Regions from separate parts of the Mesorhizobium sp. P3_A10 genome, predicted to be linked through region 3. Evidence: predicted binding sites of a transcription regulator. Region 3 holds the regulator's gene; each other region holds the start of a gene.
What was found. Region 3 encodes PhoB, which activates phosphate uptake and scavenging genes when phosphate is short. Its sites were predicted from a motif close to TGTCATNNANCTGTCAT; they were not measured.

Region 1: the regulator PhoB is predicted to act here: its motif matches at 2,090-2,106, upstream of AC1DXU_RS17985 (DUF1045 domain-containing protein).
Region 2: the regulator PhoB is predicted to act here: its motif matches at 2,294-2,310, upstream of AC1DXU_RS27805 (alkaline phosphatase D family protein).
Region 4: the regulator PhoB is predicted to act here: its motif matches at 2,379-2,395, upstream of AC1DXU_RS04640 (acid phosphatase).

What each region holds. Positions count from the first base shown of each region.
Region 1 covers NZ_JBFUFZ010000004.1:238,323-243,106, forward strand. The annotation lists gene iolE (myo-inosose-2 dehydratase) at 1-905, shown strand, start outside; gene AC1DXU_RS17975 (DUF3329 domain-containing protein) at 970-1,188, shown strand; gene iolB (5-deoxy-glucuronate isomerase) at 1,194-2,006, shown strand; gene AC1DXU_RS17985 (DUF1045 domain-containing protein) at 2,146-2,853, shown strand; gene AC1DXU_RS17990 (alpha-D-ribose 1-methylphosphonate 5-triphosphate diphosphatase) at 2,880-4,019, shown strand; gene phnN (phosphonate metabolism protein/1,5-bisphosphokinase (PRPP-forming) PhnN) at 4,016-4,645, shown strand; gene AC1DXU_RS18000 (ABC transporter permease) at 4,660-4,784, opposite strand, start outside.
Region 2 covers NZ_JBFUFZ010000010.1:156-4,939, forward strand. The annotation lists gene AC1DXU_RS27795 (TetR/AcrR family transcriptional regulator) at 106-720, opposite strand; gene AC1DXU_RS27800 (MFS transporter) at 795-2,078, shown strand; gene AC1DXU_RS27805 (alkaline phosphatase D family protein) at 2,383-3,951, shown strand; gene AC1DXU_RS27810 (hypothetical protein) at 3,961-4,242, opposite strand; gene typA (translational GTPase TypA) at 4,440-4,784, shown strand, end outside.
Region 3 covers NZ_JBFUFZ010000007.1:114,290-119,073, forward strand. The annotation lists gene pstA (phosphate ABC transporter permease PstA) at 1-760, shown strand, start outside; gene pstB (phosphate ABC transporter ATP-binding protein PstB) at 778-1,602, shown strand; gene phoU (phosphate signaling complex protein PhoU) at 1,644-2,351, shown strand; gene phoB (phosphate regulon transcriptional regulator PhoB) at 2,371-3,060, shown strand; gene AC1DXU_RS24340 (hypothetical protein) at 3,201-3,596, opposite strand; gene AC1DXU_RS24345 (ROK family protein) at 3,880-4,784, opposite strand, start outside.
Region 4 covers NZ_JBFUFZ010000001.1:956,050-960,833, reverse strand. The annotation lists gene petA (ubiquinol-cytochrome c reductase iron-sulfur subunit) at 1-44, shown strand, start outside; gene AC1DXU_RS04650 (cytochrome b) at 61-1,401, shown strand; gene AC1DXU_RS04645 (cytochrome c1) at 1,429-2,301, shown strand; gene AC1DXU_RS04640 (acid phosphatase) at 2,440-3,135, shown strand; gene AC1DXU_RS04635 (adenine phosphoribosyltransferase) at 3,360-3,905, shown strand; gene AC1DXU_RS04630 (MaoC family dehydratase) at 4,067-4,537, opposite strand; gene AC1DXU_RS04625 (MaoC family dehydratase) at 4,534-4,784, opposite strand, start outside.

The sequences.
Region 1 (4,784 bases), on a different contig from region 3:
TGGGCATGTCCCCGATTGCATGGTGGAACGACGATCTTGCGGAACTCAGCGATGACGTGTCGCTGGAAGAGTGTTTGCGCCAGTCGCGTTCAGCCGGGTTCACCGGCATGGAAATGGGCCGCCGTTTCCCCAACGATCCAAAAGTCATGCTGCCGATCCTGAGAGAGGCCGACGTCACGCTGTGCGGCGGCTGGTTCTCCGGCACGCTGGTCGACGAGGAGATGGGAAAGAACAAGGATCGCATCCAGCCGATGATCGACCTGTTCAAGGCGGTCAACGCGCCTTGCATCGTCTATGGCGAGGTCGGCCGTTCCATCCAGGGCGACCGCTCGAAGCCGCTCGCCACCAAGCCGAAACTTTCGGGCGACGAGATGAAGGCCTATGGCCGGCGTCTGACCGAATTCGGCGAATGGTGCGCCGAACAAGGCATGCCGCTGTCCTATCACCACCATATGGCGGCCGTGGTCGAGACCGAGCCGGAGCTCGATGCCTTCATGCGCCATTCCGGCGAAGGCATCCCGCTGCTGCTCGACGCCGGTCACCTCGCCTTTGCCGGCGGCGACGTGCTGCGCGCCATCGACAACCACCACAAGCGCATCAGCCATGTCCATGTGAAGGATGTGCGCAGGGGCGTGATCGACAAGCTCGACCGCACCAAACAATCCTTCCTCGATGCCGTCGCGCTTGGCGCTTTCACCGTGCCGGGCGACGGCTCGCTCGACTTTGGCGCCATCGTGCAAAAGCTGGCGGACCATGGCTATGAAGGCTGGTTCGTGGTCGAGGCCGAGCAGGATCCGAAGAAGAATCCGCCGCTGAAGATGGCGCAGGTTGGTTACAAGGAACTGATGCGGGTGATGACCGCCGCTGGCTACACGGTTGAAACGCAAGGTTTCCCAAACGCATGAATGCTGGATTCCCGGCGGCGGGCAGCTTATCTGATGCCCAGTTGGTGAAACCCGGATTGGCCCGATGAAAGACTATGAGCACCCGTTCTTCCGGCCCTTGTGGCGGCGCGTTGCCATTGTCGTGGTCTGCCTCGCCTGGTCGGTGATCGAATTTGCCACCGGCACGCCATTCTGGGGCGTGCTCGCGCTTGGTTTCGCCGGCTACGCCGTCTGGCAGTTCTTCTACCTCTACAAGCCGGTCGATGAGGACAAGGCATCGACCGACGCCGAACCGAAGGAATAGACCAGATGTCGAAACTGCTCGTCAAAGCCAACAAGGGTCATGGCCGCGTCGCCCATGTCACGCCGAAAAGCGCCGGCTGGACCTATGTCGGCTTCGACCTGCATCGGCTGAAGCCCGGCGAGAGCGCCTCCGGGCAAACGGGCGACCGGGAAATCTGCCTGGTGTTCGTCACCGGCAAGGGCAAAGCCAGCGCCGGCGGCAAGGAGCTCGGCCTGCTTGGCGAGCGCATGTCGCCTTTCGAAGGCAAGCCGTGGTCGGTTTATGTGCCCGCGGGCTCCGACTGGTCGGTGACCGCAGACACCGAACTCGAACTCGCCGTCTGCTCTGCGCCCGGCCTCGGCGGCGGCCTGCCTGTCCGTGTCATCGCGCCCGACGATCTCGGCCAGGAAGTGCGCGGCAAGGGTACCAACACGCGCTATGTCACCAACATCCTGCCGGAGGGCAAGCCGGCCGATTCGCTGCTGGTGGTCGAGGTCATCACGCCGGGCGGCCACACATCGAGCTACCCGCCGCACAAGCACGACCAGGACAATCTGCCTGCCGAATCCTACCTCGAGGAAACCTACTATCACCGCCTCAACCCGCCGCAGGGTTTTGCCTTCCAGCGCGTCTACACCGATGCCGACAAGAATGGCGCGCGGGCGCTGGACGAGGCGATGGCGATCGAGGACGGCGATGTCGTGCTGGTGCCCGAGGGCTACCACCCCTGTGCCGCCTGCCACGGCTATGATCTCTACTATCTCAACGTCATGGCCGGACCGAAGCGGACGTGGAAATTCCACAACGCGCCCGAGCACGAATGGCTGATGAAGGCCTGATCGGCTGAAGCCATTGGTCCAGCAAGGAAAAATCGTCGGCTAACGACCTTCTGGGTCGATTTGCCATCGAAAACCCTTCAAAGCTTCGTCAATCCGTCATGGAAATCACCTATGGCAGCGGGCTGACGAGGTTTTTCTCATGCGCTACGCCATCTATTTCACCCCAAGGCAGGACGAGCCGCTGGCGCGGATCGCCGCCAACTGGCTCGGCCGCGATCCGTTCGGTGCCGCCACCCGCCCGGTTGAGGCCGTTGCCGACCTTTCTGCGGCGGAAGTCGCCTTCCACACCGCGTCGGCCCGCCGCTACGGTTTTCATGCGACGCTGAAGGCACCCTTCCGGCTGACCCCCAACGAGACGGAAGCCTCGCTTCGCGCGGCACTTGACGCTTTTGCCGAAGCGACCCAGGTGGTGACCATCCCCCGCCTGGTCGTCAGCCAGATCGACAGTTTCTTCGCGCTGGTGCCAGAAGGACCGCTGCCGGCGCTCAACCGCTTCGCCGACGATGTCGTGCTCGGCTTCGACCGTTTTCGCGCGCCGCTGACCGAAGCGGAAATCGAACGCCGCAGCCCCGATTCGCTGAAGCCGGCCGAGTTCCGCAATCTCTGCCAGTGGGGCTACCCCTACGTCTTCGAGACCTTTCGCTTCCACATGACGCTGTCCGGCCGCGCCGGGTCACAGGAAAGCCCCCGTTTGCGCGCAGCAATCGACAGCCTGTTTGCGCAGGTGCTGCAACAGCCGGTGCCGGTCGACGCGCTGACGCTGTTTGTCGAAACCGAACCCGGCGCCCCGTTCATGGTGCTTTCCCATCACGCGCTCGGGCGCCGCGCCGCCAGAAAAACTGCCTGACGCTGAACTAGCAAGGACTGCCTGCAATGACCGCCGAGACCGTTCTGAACAATGCCCGCATCGTCCTTGCCGACGAGATCGTCGAAGGCTCGATCGTGCTGCGCGACGGTTTCATCGCCGGCATCGAGGCCGGCGCTGGGCGAACCGGCGAGGATATGGGCGGCGACTATATCATCCCCGGCCTGGTCGAACTCCATACCGACCACCTCGAAGGCCACTATGCGCCGCGGCCCAAGGTGCGCTGGAATCCGATCGCTGCGGTGCTCGCTCACGACGCGCAGGTGGCCACCGCCGGCATCACCACCGTGCTCGATGCCTTGCGCGTCGGCATGGACGAAGATGCCGACCTGACATCCCTGGACATCCGCAAGCTGGCCGACGCTATCGAGGACAGCGTCCAGCAGGACCGGCTGCGGGCCGACCATTTCATCCATCTGCGCTGCGAGGTTTCCGCGCCCGATTGCCTCGCCGCCTTCGCCCATTTCGACGGCGACGAACGGGTCAAGCTGGCGTCGCTGATGGACCATGCGCCCGGCCAGCGCCAGTTCGTCAATCTTGAGACCTACGCCTATTACTACCAGCGCAAGCTGAAGCTGACGGACCGCGACTTCAAGCTGTTCTGCGACAAGCGGATGGCGGAATCGGCGCGGAATTCGGCCCCCAACCGGGCGGTGATCGCCGCCGCCTGCCATGAGCGCGGCATCGTTCTGGCCAGCCATGACGACGCCACGGCAGGCCATGTCGACGAGGCGATCGAGCAAGGTGTGCGCGTCGCCGAATTCCCGACCACCGAGGAAGCCGCAAGGGCCTCGAAGGACGCCGGCCTCGGCGTGCTGATGGGCGCGCCCAACGTCATGCGCGGCTCCTCGCATTCGGGCAATGTCTCGGCCCGCACGCTTGCCGGTGAAGGCCTGCTTGATATCCTGTCGTCCGACTACATTCCGTTCAGCCTGATCCAGTCCGCCTTCTTCCTCGGCGACGTGGTCGAGGGCATTTCCTTGCCGCAGGCGGTGGCCATGGTCTCCAAGAATCCGGCCGATGCGGTTGGTCTCACCGACCGCGGCGTCATCGAACTGGGGCGGCGCGCCGATCTGGTTCGCGTGCGTGTCGACGACCACGTGCCGGTCGTCCGCACGGTCTGGCGGCAGGGACGCCGGGTCGCATGATGGTGTCGGCATTGATCGAGCGTGAATTGTCCGCCGAGACGTTTCCGATCCGCGACGGCGTCTTCGTCGCTGTTGTCGGCCCAAGCGGTGCCGGCAAGGACACGGTGATCGGCTACGCCCGCACCTGCTTCACCGAGGAGACGCGGCTGGAATTCGTGCGGCGGGTCATCACCCGGCCGAGCGACATCACCAGCGAAGACCACGACACGCTGGCCGACGCCGCCTTTGTCGAGGCCGAAGCCGACGGCGCCTTCGCCGTCTCTTGGGAAGCGCATGGCCTGCGCTATGGCATCCCGGTCGATGTCGACTGGTCCGTCGCCAATGGACGTGTTGCGATCGCGAATGTCTCCCGCGCCATCATCCCGGTGCTGCGCGAGCGCTACGCCAATCTGGCCATCGTCGAGATCACCGCCTCGCCGGAGGTGCTGGCCGAGCGGCTGGCAATGCGCGGCCGCGAATCGCGCGGCGAAGTGCTGGCGCGACTGGCGCGCAGTGCCAATGTGACGTTGTCTGGGCCTGGCGTGACCTCGATCGACAACAGCGGTCCGCGCGAGGCGGCCGGCGAACGTTTCGCCGACGTGCTGCGCAAGGCGATGGCCTTTTCCGATATGTCGGGGATGATTTAGCCCGCTGCGAGCAGCTACTCCGCCGCCGCGCCCGCCACGCTCTTGCGGGTGGCGTCCATCATCAGCCGCCGCGCCCGGAACACGCCCCATTGCTGGTCGACCAGCACGCCGATCAGGATGACGCCGCCCATCACCGCGA
Region 2 (4,784 bases), on a different contig from region 3:
CGGGCTTCCGCCGCAGCGAGTGACCCGGTCGTGACCCGGGTCACTCGCCAACCCGATCCTGCATGATTCGAAAGACACAAGGGGCAGCGCCGACGCTCGAAAGTCTTACTTCTTCAAGCTCGCCCCGATCAGCAGGTCGGCATTACGCGCCACCGACTGTGCCGGGCCACCGAGCCCGAACAACTGGCCGCTGATGTAGGCGCCCTCGATCAAAAGCAGCAGCCCGTCGCCTAAAGTGTCGGCGTCCTGCGCGCCCATCGCACCCGCCATGGCGCGCAAGCGGCGACGCAATTCCTGCTTGTTGGCCTCGCTCACCACGCGAGCCGGGTGGCCGTGCTCGGGATACTCCACCGCCGCATTGGTCATGCCGCAGCCGCGATAGTCGGGTCTTTGCGTGCGTTTGCCGACGCGGGTCAAGAAAGCCTTGATCTGCGCGCGCGGGTCGCCGGGATGGGCGGCTACCGCCTCGTCGAAGCGATCCCAGAATTCGAGGTCGTATTGCCTGAGATAGGAGGCTGCCAGCTCGTCCTTGGAGGGAAAGCTGCGGTAGAGGCTGGGCTTGGTGACGCCGGCGCGTTTGACGATCTCGTCGACGCCGATTGCTCTGATGCCGCGCCGGTAGAACAGATCGTATGCCACGTCGAGGATCTTGTCAGCAGCCTTCGGCGCCGATGCGTGAGCGTCCTTGATGGGTGGTTCAATATTTTTGTCCGATGGCATCCGAAGACTCGCTTGACAGTGTTACCGATCGGTACGTATACCTTCGCCTCAACTGCAACGTACCGGTCAGTAACATGATAACTCAATCTCGTCCCTTTGGCCAGCGCTACGCTTTCGTCGTGGTCGGTGTCATCTTCCTCTGCCTGCTGATTGCGGCCGGCCTGCGCTCGGCGCCCGCCGTCATGATGTTGCCACTGGAGGAAAGTTTTGGCTGGCGGCGCGATGTGGTTTCGCTGGCCGCTGCCGTTGGCATTTTCCTCTATGGCATGACCGGGCCATTTGCCGCGGCGTTGATGGAGCGGATCGGCTTGCGCCGCACGCTGCTTGCCTCGCTGGTGGTGATGTCGGGCTCGACGGCGCTCAGCCTGCTGATGACCAAGCCGTGGCATCTGCTCATCACCTGGGGTGTGTTTTCCGGCATCGGTTCAGGCGCGGTCGCCACGGTGCTTGGCGCCACCATCGTCAATCGCTGGTTCAAGACCAATCGCGGCCTGGTGATGGGGCTGATGTCGGCCTCCAGCGCCACCGGCCTGCTGGTGTTCCTGCCGCTGCTGGCCGCGCTTGCCCAGTCGGGCGGCTGGAAGCCGGTCGCCATCGCCATTTCCGTCGCCACCGCTTGCCTACTGCCGCTGGTCTGGCTGCTGGTGCCGGAGCGTCCGGCCTCGATCGGCATGGTGCGCTACGGCGCCGAGCTCGACGACGTGCCGCCGGTGCCACCGGCATCGCAAGGCAATTTCCTCGCGCATACGCTGAACACGCTGCGCCGCGCCGCCGGCACCCGCGTCTTCTGGTATCTGTTTGCCACCTTCTTCATCTGCGGTTTCACGACCAACGGGCTGGTCGGCACGCATCTGATTTCCTTCTGCAGCGATATGGGCATCGGTGAGGTGCAGGCCGCCGGCCTGCTGTCGCTGATGGGCATATTCGACCTGATCGGCACGACGCTGTCGGGCTGGCTGACCGACCGTTTCGATCCGCGCAAGCTGCTCGGCGTCTATTACGGGATACGCGGTCTGGCACTGATCTACCTGCCCTATTCCGGCTTTTCGGCGATGAGCCTGATCATCTTCGCCGTGCTCTACGGTCTGGACTGGATCGCCACCGTGCCGCCGACTTTGCGGCTCGCCAACGAGGCGTTCGGCGATCGCAGCGGGCCGATCGTGTTCGGCTGGATCGTTGCCGGCCACCAGATCGGGGCGGCGTCCGCGGCTTTCTTCGGCGGCACCATGCGCGAGCTGCAGGGCAACTACGAACTGGCCTTCCTGATCGCCGGCATGACGGCGATCGCGGCTGCGTGTATCTCGTTGCTGATCAACACCAGCCAGCCGGCGTTTGATCCGGAACCGCAGGCGGCTTAAGGCGCGGCGGCGGAACTGCCAATCTCCCCCCCCTCGTGGGGGAGATGCCCGGCAGGGCAGAGGGGGGCGTGAAGGATCGCCAGCCTTTGGTCCTACCTACCGTTCTGCCGCAAAGGCTGCGCTCCGTGAATTGCTACGTCGGCGGGACAGCGCCCCCCTCTGGCCTGCCGGCCATCTCCCCCACGAGGGGGGAGATTGGCAGCTTGCCTGTCCGTTGTTATCAAACCTTCATCATCCCGAGATGCGCCTGAAACATTGAAGCTGGACTCTGGTGGCACCGTTCGAAGCCATCCAGGAGACAGCCATGAACAAGATTTCCCGCCGCGCTTTCGTCACCTCCGCCAGCGCCGTAGGCCTGGTCGGCGTCTCGGGGCTGGCGATGCCCTATTATTCGCGCGCCAACCAGCGGCCGGCTTTCACCCACGGCATCCAGTCCGGCGACGTCGACGCCACCAGCGGTGTGGTGTGGACGCGCACGGATCGGCCGTCGCGGGTCATGTTCGAGGTGTCGTCGACCGAAAATTTCGCCAATGCCACCCGGCTGGCGCCGCTCGATACGTCGCCGGCCAGCGATTACACGGTGAAGCGGCTGCTCACCGACCTCGCTTCCGACCAGGACATTTTCTACCGCATGGTCGCGGCCGATCTCTCTGACATCAATGCGGTGTCCGAGCCGATCGTTGGCCGCTTCCGCACAGCACCAGCCTCCAAGCGCGACATCAAGTTCGCCTGGTCGGGCGATACCGCGGGCCAGGGCTGGGGCATCGACGAGACCGGCATGAAGACCTACGCCACGATCGGCAAGCATACGCCCGACTTCTTCCTGCATTCGGGCGACACCATCTATGCCGACGGCGCCATGAAGGACGAGGTCGACCTGCCCGGCGGCGGCAAGTGGAAGAACGTCGTGCTCATCGACGGCAAGCGCAAGGTTGCCGAGACGCTGGACGAGTACCGCGACCAGTGGAAATACAACATGATGGACAAGAACGTGCTCGGTTTGAGCGCCATCTGCCCGACCTTCTACCAGTGGGACGACCATGAGGTGCTGAACAACTGGTCGGATTCAAAGGACCTGAGCGCCGACGACCGCTACAAGGAAAAATCCATCCATGTGCTGGCGGCCCGCGCGGCCCGCGCCTTCCATGAGATGACGACGATCCGCTACGAGCCGTCCGAGCCCGGCCGCGTTTACCGCAAGATCGCCTACGGGCCGCTGCTCGACGTGTTCTTCCTCGATATGCGCTCCTATCGCGGTCCCAACGGTCCGGACATGCAGGATACGATGACGCCGGAATCGCGCATGCTGGGCGAACAGCAGACGAAATGGCTGAAGCGCGAATTGGCAAACTCGAAGGCGACCTGGAAGATCATCGCCGCCGACATGCCGCTCGGCCTCGTCGTCTGGAACGACGGCGCCAAGAAGGTCGGGGCCGAGGCGGTCAGCAATGGCGACAACGGCTTGCCCAAGGGCCGCGAGCTCGAGATCGCAGATCTGCTGCGCTACATCAAGAATGCCGGCATCAGCAACACCGTCTGGTTGACGGCCGACGTGCACTACACGGCGGCGCACTACTACAGTCCCGAAAAGGCGCAGTTCCAGGATTTCAATCCATTCTGGGAATTCGTCTCGGGTCCGATCCACGCCGGCACGTTCGGTCCGAACGATTTCGACATGACCTTCGGTCCGGAACTGAAATTCATCAAGGCGCCGACCGCCGAGCAGGGCCAGAACCTGCCGCCATCAGCCGGCTTGCAGTTCTTCGGCCTCGTCGACATTTCCGGCGCCACCGAGCAGCTGACGGTGCGGCTGATGGATCGCGACGACAACGAGCTCTACAAGGTGACGCTGGATCCGGTGCGGTCGGCGTAAGAGCCGAGGCTAGTTCGGATAGCAAACCGTCGGAATGTTGGGCCAGACCGCGTTATCGCAGTTGGCGGCTTCCTGCCGCTGCTTGAAGGCGGCGCTGACCGGCCCGGTCACCATCGGGTCGACGCCATCGGGGGCGTCGGCAAAAAGCTGCTCTGCGGTCGGCGTATCGGACGCTAGCGCGGGCTGCGTCTGTTTCAGCGTCGCGGCCGACTGGGCGGCGCCAGCGGCAAGGACGACCGCGAGGGCGGTCCACACGAAGATTTGCCGGAATCTGATGACTTGATCGGTCATAGAGGTCGAACTGCCCGGGCCCCGAAAGGTTCCCGCCTTGGTTAATGAAATCATTTCACACGCGGATGTTTAAGATTTGATGAGTATTTGGTGACGAGCCGCCTCTTTCGCAATTGCGAAAAACCCTGTATGAGCCGCCCAACCGAAAGAGGCAGCGCCTTTTGGCCTGCTGCCTGCAACGCTCCCGAGACCACAACATGAAAATTCGTAACATCGCGATCATCGCGCACGTCGACCATGGAAAAACCACCCTGGTTGATCAATTGCTCCGGCAATCCGGCTCCTTCCGCGACAATCAACGCGTCGCCGAGCGCGCCATGGATTCCAACGACCTCGAAAAGGAACGCGGCATCACCATCCTGGCCAAGGCGACCTCGGTCGACTGGAAGGATACCCGCATCAACATCGTCGATACCCCCGGCCACGCCGATTTCGGCGGCGAGGTCGAGCGCATCCTGTCGATGGTCGATTCGGCCATCGTGCTGGTCGATGCGGCAGAAGGGCCGATGCCGCAGACCAAGTTCGTCGTCGGCAAGGCGCTC
Region 3 (4,784 bases):
CAAGCTCAAGGCGGACGGCGTGATGGCCGAGCACTTCAACACCGGCCTGTTCACCTATGGCGCTTCCAGCCGTCCGGAAACCTCCGGTATGGGCGTGGCGATCATCGGTTCGCTGTACATGATGGTGATCGTGCTTTTGCTGGCGCTGCCGATCGGCGTCGCCGCCTCCATCTATCTCGAGGAATTCGCCAAGAAGAACCGCTTCACCGATCTGATCGAGGTCAACATCAACAATCTGGCCGCGGTGCCGTCGATCGTCTTCGGCCTGCTCGGCCTTGCCGTCTTCATCAATTTCCTCGGCATGCCGCGTTCCGCCGCTTTTGTCGGCGGCCTGGTGCTGACGCTGATGACGCTGCCGACGATCATCATCGCGACGCGCGCGGCACTTGCCGCCGTGCCGCCTTCGATCCGCGCGGCAGCGCTTGGTCTTGGCGCCTCGAAGATGCAGATGGTGTTCCAGCATATCCTGCCGCTTGCCGCTCCCGGCATTCTCACCGGCACCATCATCGGCCTGGCGCGCGCGCTCGGCGAAACCGCGCCGCTGCTCTTGATCGGCATGGTCGCCTTCGTCGCCGACTATCCGAAGACACCGTTCGATCCGTCGACGGCGCTGCCGGTGCAGATCTACCTGTGGGCGAACGAGGCCGAACGCGCCTTCGTCGAGCGCATGTCCGGCGCCATCATCATCCTGCTGGTCTTCCTCATGGCCATGAACATCACCGCGATCGTGCTTCGGCGTCGGTTCGAGCGGCGCTGGTAGAAAAAAGGCATTTTGGTATGAACATCATGACCGAACAGTCCCTTGAAAACGCTGTGGGCGATAAAATGAACGCCAAGTCGAACGAAGTGATCAAAATGCGCGGCGACAAGGTCGGCGCGTTCTACGGCGAGAAGCAGGCGTTGTTCGACGTCAATCTCGACGTGCGCCTCAACCAGGTGACGGCGCTGATCGGCCCTTCGGGCTGCGGCAAGTCCACATTCCTGCGCTGCCTCAACCGCATGAACGACACCATCGATTCGGCACGGGTGACCGGCAAGATCACGCTGGACGAAGAGGACATCTACGACAAGAGCATCGACGTCGTCGAACTGAGAGCCCGCGTTGGCATGGTGTTCCAGAAGCCCAATCCGTTTCCGAAGTCGATCTACGAGAACGTCGCCTACGGCCCGCGCATCCACGGACTGGCCAAGCGCAAGGCCGACATGGATCAGATCGTCGAGTCGAGCCTGAAGAAGGCGGCGATCTGGAACGAGGTCAAGGACCGCTTGCAGGAACCCGGCACTGGCCTTTCCGGCGGCCAGCAGCAGCGTCTGTGCATCGCCCGCGCTATCGCCGTGTCGCCCGAGGTGATCCTGATGGACGAGCCCTGTTCGGCTCTCGATCCGATCGCCACCGCTCGTGTCGAGGAGCTGATCGACGAACTGCGCCAGAACTACACGATCGTCATCGTCACCCACTCTATGCAGCAGGCGGCGCGCGTGTCGCAGCGCACGGCGATGTTCCATCTCGGCTACCTCGTCGAGGAGGGCGCCACCGATAAGATGTTCACAAACCCCGACGACAAGCGCACCCAGGACTACATCACCGGCCGGTTCGGCTGAGCGGTTCCGGCAGCGAAGTTTCAGGCACGAGGACTAGGATCATGGGTGAACATACCGTCGCATCTTTCGATGAAGAGCTGGGGCAGATCAGCAAGCTGATCCGCGACATGGGCGACCTCGCCGGCTCGATGGTCAGCGGCTCGACCAAGGCGCTGCTCACTTCGGACAACGCATTGGCGCAGCGCGTCGTCTCCGACGACGCCATCATGGATGCGCGCCAGCGCGAGCTGGACGACCGCGCCATCACGCTGATCGCCAAGCGCCAGCCGATGGCCAACGATCTGCGCGCAGTGGTCGGCTCGATCCGCATGGCCGGCGACCTTGAGCGCATCGGCGACCTCGCCAAGAACATCGCCAAGCGCGTCGGCACCGTCGGCCTCAGCGTCACGCCGCGTGACCTGTCGCATTCCATCGATGCGATGGCTCAGCTGGTGCTCATCCAGGTGCAAGGGGTGGTCGAGGAATATGCCGCCGCCGATGCGGCAGCACTCGCCAAGCTCAGAAACGACGACGAGCGCATCGACGTCAAATACACCTCGGTGTTTCGCGAGCTGTTGACCTACATGATGGAAGACCCGCGCAACATCACCGCGTGCACGCATCTGTTGTTCTGCGCCAAGAACCTCGAACGCATCGGCGACCACGTGACCAACATCGCCGAAAATGCGTACTATGTTTTGACCGGCTCGCAACTGCCCGCCAATCGGCCGAAGCAGGACGAGACGGCGATGTCCGCGCCGGCGGCATGACGACAAAGGTGACCAGTCGATGATCGCGCCACGCATCATGGTGGTGGAGGACGAGGAGCCGCTGGGCGTGCTTCTCCGCTACAATCTCGAATCCGAAGGTTACCAGGTCGAGGTGGTGACGCGCGGCGACGAGGCCGAGATCCGTTTGCAGGAAAACGTGCCCGACCTTCTGGTGCTGGACTGGATGGTGCCGGCGGTTTCCGGCATCGAACTTTGCCGGCGCCTCAGGATGCGGCCCGAAACAGAGCGGCTGCCGATCATCATGCTGACCGCGCGCGGCGAGGAGAGCGACCGCGTGCGCGGCCTGTCGACCGGCGCCGACGATTATCTGGTCAAGCCGTTTTCGACGCCGGAGTTCATGGCGAGGGTGAAGGCGCTGCTGCGCCGCGCCAAACCGGAAGTGCTGTCCAGCGTGCTCAAGGTCGGCGACATCGTGCTCGATCGCGAATCGCACCGGGTCTATCGCAAGAAGAGCGAAATCCGGCTCGGGCCGACCGAATTCCGGCTGCTCGAATTCATGATGCGGCACCCCGGCCGGGTGTTCTCGCGCAGCCAACTGCTCGACAATGTCTGGGGCGAGACGATCTACATCGACGAGCGCACGGTGGATGTGCATGTCGGGCGCTTACGCAAGGCGGTCAACAATGGCCGCATGCCTGACGTCATCCGCACCATTCGCGGTGCCGGATACGCGATCCGCGAAGACTAAAGCCTTCAGTTTCGACGGAAGCATATCCAGTGTCGTTGAAGTGGTCAGCGCATTCGTCCGGCTTGATGTTGAAAAAAATGCGACCGATATCTGAGTGACTGAGAGGTACAACTTGCGGATCGCCGGATCGTTTTTTCTCCCTATTCGCTCTCTGCGATAGCAATAATGTCTATCAATCGTCCCTTTTCGATATGCGCTTCTATGGAGTGACGGCCTGGTGGGAATAGCCAGTAGTAAGCTCCACTAGGCACCCAAAGACCTTCGTCTTTTCTTAGTGGCATAAAGCTTGCTTGAATATTCGTCGTCGTTCCTCGGCCGGGACTAACGCTCACTTCAAAGCTCTGGCACGATAGCCATTTTGTGAACTCTTCCGCGCCAAGGGCTAGGAACTTACGTCTGGCAAATCCCGTCGCCTCATCATTGGAGGTGAATTTCCCCCATGCTTCTCTGGCATCTATCAATTGGCCAACCGGGCAGCCTGGACCAGGGTGTTGGGCGGCGGCGGTGCCGCCAAGCAATAGCAACACGGAGATCAAGAAAAGTGCCGGACGATATCTGATCTAGCTTTTGAGGAAGCCTGGTTGCTGTAGACCAGTCCGATATACCGCTGTCGTGTGATTGAACATTCTACCACGTTCTTTTATATGGCTATGGTGGCCTGCAATCTAGCATTGCATTGCTCTTCGTCTATCGGTTTGTACGAAGCTCTGGTATGCGGATAATAGTTTGCTAAGGAGCGCTCGCTCGGGCCACCGTGGAGTGGTTCCCGGGCTGACCTGAATCTCAACCCATCCCACGTCGCGATCCGACATTTCGATTTTAGGCCACGTCTTTCCCGATGGCGCCCGCCTTTGCCTGCCCGCCCGGCGCGAAAATCTCCTGGTCGACGAAGCTCAGTGCCCGCATCGCGCAGCCTTCGCGGATCAGCGGCAATTCGTTCGGCTCGGTGTCGAAGGAGATCGATTTCGAATGCTGGCCGCCGGCGGTCTGGGCGATGGCCTCGCGCAGCGCCGGTTCGATAAGGTCGAAGGCGGCGGCGCTGACGCCGACCATGGCGACGGGTGCGGGATCGATCAGTGCAAACAGGCTGCCGAGGCCGAAACCGAGTGCTTCGCCGGCCTTGCGGTAGGCCTCGCGCTCCGGCCCGTCCTTCTCGCGTGCCGCGGTGGCGAGCGCCCGCATGTCGGCGTCGCTGACATCAGCGACCGGCTCGGCGTCTTCGCCCAGTTGCCTGGCGTTGCGCCAGATGGCGTAGTTGCCGGCATAGGCCTCGACGCAGCCACGCCGCCCGCAGCGGCAGAGCGCGCCGCCCGGCCGATGGATCATGTGGCCGAATTCGCCGCCCGAGGAATGGGTGCCGGTGAACAGCTCGCCCTTCAGCACCAGGCCCATGCCTATGCCGTGCGACAGCAAGATGGCGATGAAATCGTCGCGGTAGCGGACCGGATCGCGCCACTGCAGTGCCACCGCCATCATGTTGCAGTCGTTTTCCATGGTGGCGGGAATGCCGAATTCGCCTTCTAGTATGTCGGCGAAGGCGATGTCGGTCTGCGGCGTGATCGGCGACCAAAGCATGGCGCGGGCGTGCGAATCGGTGATGCCCTGGATGCCCATGGCGATGCGGGCGACGCTGTGGGTGTCGAGGTCGGGATCCTCGAGCCGGCGCCGCACGATTGCCGTGCATTCGCCGATCAGCTCGTCGCGCGGCGTGGTCAGCGTGTCCA
Region 4 (4,784 bases), on a different contig from region 3:
CGGTATTCAAGTTCATTTCCGATACCAAGATCCTTATCGGTTGAGGCAGGGGATATTTCGATGAGCGAGGGACACTCGACCTATACGCCCAAGACCGGTATCGAACGCTGGTTCGACGCCCGCATGCCGCTGCCGCGCATGGTCTATGACAGCTTCATAGCCTATCCGGTGCCGCGCAACCTCAACTATGCCTGGACCTTCGGCGGCATCCTGGCGATCATGCTGGTGGCGCAGATCCTGACCGGCATCGTGCTGGCCATGCATTACACGGCCGACACCAATCTCGCCTTCGATTCGGTCGAAAAGATTATGCGCGACGTGAATTCGGGATGGCTGTTGCGCTATCTCCATTCCAACGGCGCCTCGTTCTTCTTCGTCGCCGTCTACATCCACATCTTCCGCGGCCTCTACTACGGCTCCTACAAGGCGCCGCGCGAGTTGCTGTGGATCCTCGGCTGCATCATCTACCTCCTGATGATGGCAACGGGCTTCATGGGCTATGTGTTGCCGTGGGGCCAGATGAGCTTCTGGGGCGCCACCGTCATCACCGGCTTCTTCAGCGCCATTCCGCTGGTCGGCGACTGGATCCAGCAGCTGCTGCTCGGGGGCTTTGCCGTCGATAATCCGACGCTGAACCGCTTCTTTGCACTGCACTATCTGCTGCCGTTCATGATTGCCGGCGTCGTCGTGCTGCACGTCTGGGCGCTGCATGTGGTCGGGCAGTCGAACCCGACCGGCATCGAGGTCAAGTCGAAGACCGACACCGTCGCCTTCACCCCTTACGCGACCATCAAGGACGCGTTCGGCATGATCGTGTTCCTTTTCGTCTTTGCCTATTTCGTCTTTTACCTGCCGAACTTTCTCGGCCATCCCGACAATTACACGATCGCCAACCCGCTGAAGACGCCTGCCCACATCGTGCCGGAATGGTACTTCCTGCCTTTCTACGCGATCCTGCGCGCCATCACCTTCAACATCGGGCCGATCAATTCCAAGCTCGGCGGCGTGCTGTGCATGTTCGGCGCCATCGTCATGCTGTTCCTGGTGCCGTGGCTCGACACCTCGAAGGTGCGCTCGGCGGTTTACCGGCCCTGGTACAAGTTGTTCTTCTGGCTGTTCGTGGCCGATGCCGTCCTGCTTGGCTGGCTTGGCTCGCAGCCGGCGGAAGGCGGCGGTCTAATGACCCTCCTGATAGGTGAGTTCGTGGGCAACTACGTTGGCTACGCTCAAGCGGCGACACTGTTCTACTTCGCCTTCTTCCTGGTCGCGCTGCCGGTGCTGGGGCTGATCGAGACGCCGCGCAGGCTGCCCAATTCGATCACCGAGGCGGTGCTCGAGAAGAACAAGGGCGGCAGCGGCCATCCGACCGGCGCCACGGCCGCGCCGGAAACCAAGGGCTGAGCGGTAGAGAATCTAAGGGGATTTGGCATGAAGAAGATTCTCACCTCGCTGGCGCTGATTGGCCTTGTGGCCGCCGGCGTTGGAGCTGCAGGCACCGGGGCAATCGCCGCCGAAGAGGCACACAACGCTGCCGCGCCGACGCATTTCCCGATCGATGAGCCGAAGGAGATGGACTGGAGCTTCGCCGGTCCGTTCGGTACCTATGACAAGGCGCAGCTGCAGCGCGGCCTGAAGGTCTACAAGGAAGTCTGCTCGGCCTGCCATTCGATGAACCTGGTGGCCTTCCGGACGCTGGAAGGGCTCGGTTATTCGGAGGCGCAGGTGAAGTCCTTTGCCGCCGAATACACCATCCATGACGGCCCCAACGATGCCGGTGACATGTTCGACCGCCCGGGCAAGCCGTCCGACCATTTCACGGCGCCGTTCGCCAACGTCGAGGCCGCCGCTGCCGCCAATGGCGGCGCTGCCCCGCCCGATATGTCGCTGCTGGCCAAGGCGCGCGGCGTCGAGCGCGGCTTTCCGCGCTTCGTCTTCGACATCTTCACCCAGTACGCCCAGGGTGGTCCCGACTACATTCACTCGCTGCTGACCGGCTATGACGAGCAGCCGCCGGCCGGCATGGTGATTCCGGAGGGCACGCACTACAATCCGTACTTTATGTCTGGCGTGTCGCTGAAGATGCCGAAGCCGCTCTCCGACGGCCAGGTGACCTATGATGACGGCTCGCCGCAGACCGTCGACCAGTATTCCCGCGACGTGTCGGCTTTCCTGATGTGGGCGGCCGAGCCGCACATGGAAGACCGCAAGAAGACCGGTTTCCGCGTGCTGGTGTTCCTGCTTTTGTTCGGCGCCCTGGTCTACCTGACCAAGCGCAAGGTCTGGGAAGGCGTGGCGCACTGAGCGCTGCAAGCTTCGAAAATGCGAGGGCGCCGAAAGGCGCCCTTTTTGCATTCTGGAGCAGGTGAGAACAGTGGCCGTGTCACATGGCCGTCACCGCTTTCGGTGATGCTGAGCCGCCCTCATCAAAGGATCGCACCCATGAAAAAATATGCATCGCTGGCAGCAGGCCTTCTGCTGCTTGTCGTCGGCTCCACGGCCTATGCCGAGGACGCGGCACCGTTCGTCACCAACAAGGACATCGACCTAACGATGATCCTGCCACCGCCGCCGGCAAACGATTCCGCCCAGACGAAAGCCGAGTTGGGCGAGGTGCTGACGCTGCAGGTGACGCGCACCCCTGAAATGGAAGCCCGGGCCATCGCCGATGCCCAGGAGGACGTCTGGCGCTTCGCCGATGTCATGGGACCGAAGTTCAACAAGGAAACGCTGCCAAAGTTCAGCGCCTTCTTCGATCGGGTCGTTGCCACCGAAGGCGCGGTCGTCGACCCGGCCAAGGATGTCTGGAAGCGTCCGCGCCCGCATCAGCTGAGCGATCTGGTCAAGCCCGTGGTCAAGTTGTCGAGTTCCGGTTCCTGGCCGTCCGGCCATGCCACCGTCGGCACGATGATGGGCATCATCCTTTCCGACATGGTTCCGGAAAAGCGCGCCGAGATCATGGCGCGCGCGGCCGAATATGCCCACAACCGTGAGGTCGGCGGCATCCACTATCCGTCCGATATCGAGGTGGGCAAGATTTCCGGCAGCGTCATTGCCGCCATCCTGCTCAGCCGCCCCGATTTCAAGGCCGAGTACGAAGTGGCAAGGTCCGAGCTCCGCTCCGACCTCGGCATGTGACGACCGTCCTGCTCAAAAAGGCAGCCGGCACACGAAAAAAGGGCGCCCTAGGCGCCCTTTTTAGTGCGGCCACTGCCACGAAGCGAACCGATCCTTTGCCAGACAATTTTTTGCCAGGCGACACATCGCGGTAGCCGTCCCTGGCCTAGCCGGGTTACGATCGGCCAAATCCCTTTGACGTCCTACTGCCGAATCTGGACGACCAATCCCCGGAGAGCCGCCTGATGAAATCGTCCCTTGAAGACACGCTGCTTGCCGCGATCCGCACCATTCCCGATTATCCGAAGCCCGGTATCCTGTTTCGTGACATCACCACATTGCTCGGCAATGCGCGGGCCTTCCGCCGCGCCATCGACGAGTTGGTGCATCCCTATGCCGGCCAGAAGATCGACAAGATCGCCGGCATTGAGGCACGTGGCTTCATCCTGGGCGGCGCTGTCGCCCACCAGCTTTCGGCCGGCTTCGTGCCGATCCGCAAGAAGGGCAAGCTGCCCTACGAGACGGTGCGCGTCGCCTACAGCCTGGAATACGGGCTGGACGAAATGGAGATGCACAAGGACGGCGTCGCGCCGGGCGAGAAGGTGATCCTCGTCGACGATCTGATCGCCACCGGCGGCACGGCGGAGGCGGCGGTGAGGCTGCTCAGGCAGATCGGCGCCGACATCCTTGCCGCCTGCTTTGTCATCGACCTGCCGGACCTCGGCGGGCGTGCCAAGCTGGAGGCGCTCGGGGTGCCGGTGCGGACGCTGATTGGGTTTGAAGGGCATTAGCTCTTCTCCCTCGCCCCGTTTACGGGGAGAGGGAAGGGAGCGAAGCGAGCGGAGCAGGGTGAGGGGTAAGTGCGGCGGTCGAGGATAAGACGCTACGTTGGTGCCGCCCCTCATCCGCCTTTCGGGCACCTTCTCCCCGTGAACGGGGAGAAGGAAGAAACTCACCCTGCCTTCACCAGCACCGCGCTCTCAAACTCCAGCACCTTGTCGCCGGTCGAACCGAAGGCTTCCGCGCGCAGCGCCAGCATCCGCCAGCCGGGGCGCGAGGCAATGGGGCGATGGGAAAGTGCGGTGCGGCTGAAGGTGACGGTTTCACCGGCATAGACAGGCTTCAGCCATTTCAGGTTCTTGAAGCCGGGCGAGGGGCCGAATTCGGGCAACGGGCCGGGGCCGGTCCAGTGGATGCCTTCGGCATCCATGCGGGTTTCGAGATTGTATTTCATCCAGGTGGCTGCGGTGTGCCAGCCCGAGGCGCAGAGGCCGCCAAGGACGCTGTTCTTTGCCGCTTCCTCGTCGACATGAAAGACCTGCGGATCGTATTTGCGGGCGAACGCCTTGATCGCCTCGGGTTCGAATCTATGCGAACCGAGCGTGACGGTGACACCGATGCAGAAATAGTCGTCCAGCGTCATGCGCTGGCCTCACGGGTCAGGAACATGCAGGTGTTCTCGAATTCGAAGACGCTCTCGCCGCGCTGGTTGAACAGTTCGCTGCGCATGGTGATCAGGCCTATCTGCGGCTTCGATCTGGAAATGCGCTTGGCAAGCACTGTGGCGTTGCCGGTGAGCGTGTCGCCGGCCAGCACAGGCTTCTTCCATTTGACCTGGTCGACGCCGGGCGCCCCTTGCGAGGTCGAGTCGAGCAGGAAGGCGTCGCACA